2 regions of the Streptosporangium sp. CA-115845 genome follow, and region 2 is predicted to be linked to the other one. Evidence: riboswitches for the same ligand, from Rfam matches in the RefSeq annotation. Region 2 holds a riboswitch; the other holds the start of a gene.

Region 1 (3,199 bases), 2.3 Mb from region 2:
ATGCCCTCCAACCAGCCGATCGTCCTGCTGAAAGAGACGCATGGGGAGCGTTACCTACCTATCTGGATCGGCATGACGGAAGCCACGGCGATCGCCATGGCCCAGGCCGAGGAACCACCACCCCGGCCACTTACCCATGACCTGTTCCGGGACGTGCTCGAAGGGCTCGGAGTCAGGTTGAACACTGTCAACATCGTCGCCTTACGTGACGGCATCTTCTTCGCGGATCTCGTGTTCTCCAACGGGGTCGAGGTGAGCGCGCGTCCTTCCGACTCGATCGCCTTGGCACTTCGCACCGGCGCACGTATCTTCGCGAGTGAGGACGTGGTACAGGAGGCAGGGGTGATCATCCCTGACGACCAGGAGGACGAGGTGGAGAAGTTCAGGGAGTTCCTTGACACGATCACGCCCGAGGACTTCGGCCGCGCGGGGTAGGAATTTCGGTGCATTTACGCTTCACGACGCGCCGGGTGGGGTCGTTGACTGGACTTGGCCCCAGTCCTACGGTGCAAGTGAAACCTGCGGTCGTGCGTAAACCCCCAGATCAGGCCGTGGGATGAGAGAAAGCCGGAGGTCCGCGTGGCGGTCAGCAGCGGCGAGGGTAGAAACGCCGACCAGGATGACCCGGAACGGCGCCAGTCGGCACGTCAGCGCGCGGGTGAAGAGGGTCTGCTGTTCGACGGGCAACCGGTGAAAGTGCCCGCCGACATCGGCTACAGGGGGCCGACGGCCTGCTCGGCGGCAGGAATCACCTACCGGCAACTCGACTACTGGGCACGTACCGGCCTGGTCGAGCCCACCGTGAGAGCCGCCCACGGCTCCGGCTCCCAGCGGCTGTACGGCTTCCGTGACATTCTGGTCCTCAAGGTTGTCAAGCGCCTTCTCGACACCGGTGTCTCCCTCCAGCAGATCCGCATCGCCGTGCAGCACCTACGGGAGCGTGGCGTCAACGACCTGGCCCAGATCACGCTGATGAGCGACGGGGTGAGCGTCTACGAGTGCACCTCGCCCGACGAGGTCATCGACCTGCTCCAGGGCGGCCAGGGAGTCTTCGGTATCGCGCTGGGACGGGTGTGGCAGGAGGTGGAGGGCTCTCTCGCGGATCTTCCCGGCGAACGCGCGGAGTCGGGCGGGGGCCCTTTAGGCGATCATCAGGCCGATGAGTTGGCCCGTCGTCGCAGAGCACGACGAACCGGGTAAACTCGGACTCGCCACTGACCCTGTGCGGGAGAGACCCCGACCGCGATCGGGGCGCCGAAGGAGCAACCTCCCCGGAATCTCTCAGGCACCCTGTACCGCACGGACGAGGCAACTCTGGAAAGCAGGCGCGCCCGCCAGGTGCGTCTCACCGACGGTGCAAACCTCCCGGCAAGGGCAGGTGAAGCTCTCAGGTAGCGACCACGTCGTGATGACAGTCGTGATGACAGAGGGGGAGAACCGGCATACGCCCGCGCCCAGCACCGGTCTCCACCCCGCCCGAGAGGCTTCTCATGACCGATCTGTCATCGCTCAGCGAACTCGCCCCTCCGCCGTTCGCGACCCGTCACATCGGGCCCGACGACGCCGACCAGACCCGCATGCTGGAGGCGGTCGGATTCGCCTCCGTCGCCGACCTGGTCGCGGTGGCCGTGCCCGAGGCGATCCGCTCCTTCGCCCGGCTGGGTCTGCCCCCGGCGGCAGGGGAGTCCGAGGCCCTCGCCGAGCTGCGGGTCCTCGCCGGACGCAACACCGTGCTCACCTCGATGATCGGCCTGGGCTACCACGACACGATCACCCCGGGTGTCATCCGCCGCAACCTCCTGGAGAACCCCGGCTGGTACACCGCGTACACGCCCTACCAGCCGGAGATCTCCCAGGGCCGGCTGGAGGCCCTGATCAACTTCCAGACCGTCGTCTCCGACCTGACCGCCCTCGACGTCGCAGGGGCCTCCCTGCTGGACGAGGCCACCGCCGCGGCCGAGGCGATGACCCTGGCCCGCCGCGCGGGCCGCACCTCGTCGAAGGTGTTCGTGGTCGACGCCGACGCGCTGCCGCAGACCAAGGCGGTGTTGCGCACCCGCGCCGAGCCGCTCGGCATCGAGCTGGTCGAGAGCGACTTCACCGGAGGGCTCCCCGACTGCTTCGGCGTGCTCGTGCAGTACCCCGGCGCCAGCGGCAGGATTCGCGACTTCCGCGCCATCGCCGACGCCGCCCACGCGCGCGGTGCCCAGGTGGTCGCCGCCGCCGACCTGCTCGCCCTCACCCTCCTGGCCGCGCCGGGCGAGCTCGGCGCCGACATCGCGGTCGGCTCCTCGCAGCGCTTCGGCGTCCCCCTCGGCTTCGGCGGTCCGCACGCCGCCTACATGGCGGTCCGTGACGGCCTCCAGCGCCAGCTGCCCGGCCGCCTGGTCGGCGTCTCCCAGGATGTCGAGGGACGTCCCGCCTACCGGCTCGCGCTGCAGACCCGCGAGCAGCACATCCGCCGCGAGAAGGCCACCAGCAACATCTGCACCGCGCAGGTGCTGCTCGCCGTGATCGCCGGCATGTACGCCGTCTACCATGGCCCCGAGGGGCTGCGCAGGATCGGCCGCCGCATCCACCGGCACGCCGTCGTGCTCGCCGAGGGGCTGCGCCAGGGCGGCGTCGAGGTGGTCCACGACACCTTCTTCGACACCGTGCTCGCCCGTGTGCCCGGGCATGCCGCCGGAGTCGTCGCCGCGGCCCGGGAGAACGGCGTCAACCTGCGCCTGGTCGACGCCGACCACGTGGGCGTCACCTGCGACGAGAGGACCGAGGTCCTCCATCTGGAGCAGGTCCTGGCCGCCTTCGAGGTCAGCGGCACCGTGCTGGCCGACCTGGACGCCGCCGCGCACGACGCGCTGCCCGGCGCGCTGGCGCGGGTCGGCGACTACCTCACCCACCCGGTCTTCCACCGCCACCGCTCCGAGACGGCCATGCTGCGCTACCTGCGCAGGCTCCAGGACAAGGACGTCGCGCTGGACCGGTCGATGATCCCGCTGGGCTCCTGCACCATGAAGCTCAACGCGACCACCGAGATGGAGCCGATCACCTGGCCGGAGTTCGCCGGGCTGCATCCGTACGCGCCGGAGGACCAGGCGGCGGGCTACGCCGAGCTGATAGGGGAGCTGGAGCGCTGGCTGGCCGAGGTCACCGGTTATGACGCCGTGTCGATCCAGCCGAACGCCGGCTCCCAGGGCGA
Region 2 (3,199 bases):
CACCCTGCGCGGCAGCACGGGGGCGAGCACGTTGTCCAGCAGGCTCAGCGCCGGGAGCAGGTGGAAGCGCTGGAAGACGAAGCCCACCGCGCGCCGGTGCCGGTCGAGACCCCGGCGCCCGAGATCGTCGACGTGCTTCCCTCCGACGTGGATCTCGCCCCCGTCGGGGAGATCCATCGCACCGACGAGATGGAGGAGCGTGGACTTGCCCGCTCCCGAGGGCCCGGTGAACGCGACCGCCTGACCTGCCTCGACCTCCAGGCCGACCTCGTCGAGCGCCCTGGTGGAGCCGTGGACACGGCTGACGCCTCGCAGGCTGACTTCAACGCTCATGACCGATACATTGTCACAATGTACGAGGGTCCGTGAAGTTCCTATCTTGTGACAATGTAGGAATCATGCCACTTAGCCATGCCGTGCTCACCCTGCTGGCCGACGGGCCCAGCCACGGCTACGAACTCAAGGCCCGGTTCGAGGCGGCGGTCGGCCCCCAGTGGGGCGGCCTCAACATCGGGCACCTGTACCAGATCCTGGACCGGCTGGTCAGGGACGGCCACGTGACCCGCAGCCACGTGACCCAGAGCGACCGCCCGGACAAGACGCTGTACCGGCTGACCGAGAGCGGCGCCGGTGAGCTGCGGGATTGGGCGGGCGCTCCCTGGGTCCGCTCGTCGGGGTTCCGGGACGAACTGTTCCTCAAGCTGCTCGCGGCCACCCGGCTGGGCACGGACGCACTCGGCTCGTTCGTGTCCGCTCAGCGCCAGGCCTACCTCTCGGACCTGGCGGCGCTGACACGCCTGCGCCGCGAACAGGACGACCCTCTGGTGTCCCTGCTCATCGACGCGGCCATCGCGCACACCAGAGCCGACCTGCAGATCGTCGACGGCGCCGAGGAGCGCCTGGCGGCGATGGCCACCGCCGGCGCGGACGTGCACGCCGTAAGGCCCGAGGGCGATGGTCTCCGGGCACTGGGCGAGGGGGCCTGATCCCGGCCGGCAGGCGCGAGGGGATTTCGCTCGGCCGGTGCGGGCGGTTAGGCTGGCCGACGACACCGATGAACCCCGCGCGGGAGAGTGTCCTGACATCCAGGCCAGGACCCCTGAAGGAGCAAGCCCTCCCCGCGAACCTCTCAAGGCAAAGGACCGTGCGGGTAGGTGCCTCTGGAAAGCAGGTCCCACGACCTCGCCGAAGGTGAAAGTCCGGTAAAACCCGGATGAAACTCTCAGGCACCAATGACAGAGGGGGAGGATGATCTCATCTGTCCCTTGTCTGAGGTGCGAACATGTCCCGACCTACGCCGCTGCGCGGCGTGCACGAGTCCCTCGGCGCGACGCTGACCGACTTCGCGGGCTGGCTGATGCCGCTCCGCTACGGCAGCGAGTCCGCCGAGCACAACGCGGTCCGCCAGGCGGCCGGCCTGTTCGACCTCTCCCACATGGGCGAGATCTTCGTGACCGGCCCGCAGGCCGCCGAGGCACTCGACTACGCGCTGGTCGGCCACCTCTCCGCGCTGGCGCCCGGCCGCGCCCGCTACACGATGATCGTCGACGCCGGGGGCCGCGTGCTGGACGACCTGATCGTCTACCGGCTGGCCCCCGAAGAGTTCATGGTCGTCGCCAACGCCTCCAACTACCCCCGGGTGGCCGCCGAGCTGACCGAGCGCGCCAGGGACTTCGACGCCGCGGTGCGGGACCGCTCCGAGGAGTACGCGCTGGTCGCCGTCCAGGGGCCGCGCTCGGTGGAGATCCTGAGCACTCTCACCGACGCCGACCTGGACGGGCTCGGGTACTACGCGGGCCTGCCCGCCGTGGTGGCCGGACACGAGGCCCTCATCGCCCGCACCGGATACACCGGTGAGGATGGCTTCGAGCTGTTCGTCGCGGCCTCGGCGGCGGAACCCCTCTGGACCGCCCTCACCGAGGCGGGCGCGCCGCACGGGCTGGTCCCCGCCGGCCTGTCCGCGCGCGACACCCTCCGCCTGGAGGCGGGCATGCCGCTCTACGGCAACGAACTCTCCGCGGACCTCACTCCGTTCGACGCCGGGCTCGGCCGTGTGGTGAGGTTTGACAAGCCGGGCGACTTCGTCGGCCGGGCCGCCCTCGAACCGCTCAGGGACGTCCCGCCGGCCCGTCGTCTGGTCGGCCTGGTCGCAAGCGGCCGCAGGGTGCCCCGGCACGGGTATCCGGTGGTGGTCGCCGATGACGGCACGGTCGCCGGGGAGGTCACCAGCGGGGCGCCCTCCCAGACACTGGGCAGGCCCATCGCCATGGCCTTCGTGGACAGCGGCCTGTCGTCGGGGCTGGCCGTCGACATCCGGGGCAGCCGCGAGCCGGTCGAAGTCGTCGAACTGCCTTTCTACAGGAGGAAAAAATGAGCAGCATTCCCGAGGACCTGCACTACACCAAGGAACACGAGTGGATCGGCGGCGTCGACGACGGCCTGACCCTCACCGTGGGCATCACCGCCTACGCCGCCGAGGCGCTGGGCGACGTGGTCTACGTGCAGGTACCCGAGGTCGGCGCGTCGGTCGCCACCGGTGACGCCGTCGGCGAGGTCGAGTCGACCAAGTCGGTGAGTGACATCTTCGCACCGGTCACCGGCGAGGTCGTGGAGGTCAACCAGGCGGTCGTGGACGACCCCTCGCTGGTCAACAGCGACTCCTACGGCGACGGCTGGCTGTTCCGGGTACGTCTTGAGGGCTCCGCCGACGACCTGCTGTCGCCGGAGGAGTACACCGCGCTCACCTCGGGTGAGTCATAAGTTCGACGCCTCGCGTCACGGTCACGCGCGTCCCCGGGCGCGCGTGACCGTCCACGCTGGAAGGATTCAGATGACGATCAGTGTCTTCGATCTCTTCAAGATCGGAATCGGCCCGTCCAGCTCGCACACCGGCGGCCCGATGGCCGCAGCCCACAGGTTCGCCCGGGGCCTGCACCGGGACGAGCTGCTGGAGAAGACCGCACGGGTGAGCGCCATCCTGTACGGCTCGCTCGGGCTGACCGGCAAGGGCCACGGCAGCGACAAGGCGGTGCTGCTCGGCCTGTCGGGCGAGAAACCCGAGCTGGTCGACGTCGACACGGTCGACGAGCGGCTGGCCGCCATGCGCGCCTCGGGCACCGTCCGCCTGTACGGCTCCCACGAGATCCCCTTCGTCGTCGGCGAGGACCTCGTCTTCGAACGCAGGATCTCGCTCCCCCAC

The links. A riboswitch is a leader RNA that binds a small molecule or an ion and turns the genes downstream of it on or off. The one in region 2 is predicted to bind glycine.
Region 1: linked by a shared signal. The riboswitch ahead of gcvP (aminomethyl-transferring glycine dehydrogenase) and the one ahead of gcvT (glycine cleavage system aminomethyltransferase GcvT) in region 2 are both predicted to bind glycine.

Annotation. Positions count from the first base shown of each region.
Region 1 is NZ_CP191988.1:4,272,155-4,275,353, forward strand. It holds gene ACQP0P_RS21720 (bifunctional nuclease family protein) at 1-435, shown strand, start outside; gene ACQP0P_RS21725 (MerR family transcriptional regulator) at 580-1,200, shown strand; glycine riboswitch at 1,216-1,308, shown strand; gene gcvP (aminomethyl-transferring glycine dehydrogenase) at 1,491-3,199, shown strand, end outside.
Region 2 is NZ_CP191988.1:1,922,756-1,925,954, reverse strand. It holds gene ACQP0P_RS11110 (ABC transporter ATP-binding protein) at 1-333, opposite strand, end outside; gene ACQP0P_RS11105 (PadR family transcriptional regulator) at 399-986, shown strand; glycine riboswitch at 1,057-1,155, shown strand; glycine riboswitch at 1,158-1,242, shown strand; gene gcvT (glycine cleavage system aminomethyltransferase GcvT) at 1,283-2,374, shown strand; gene gcvH (glycine cleavage system protein GcvH) at 2,371-2,760, shown strand; gene ACQP0P_RS11090 (L-serine ammonia-lyase) at 2,831-3,199, shown strand, end outside.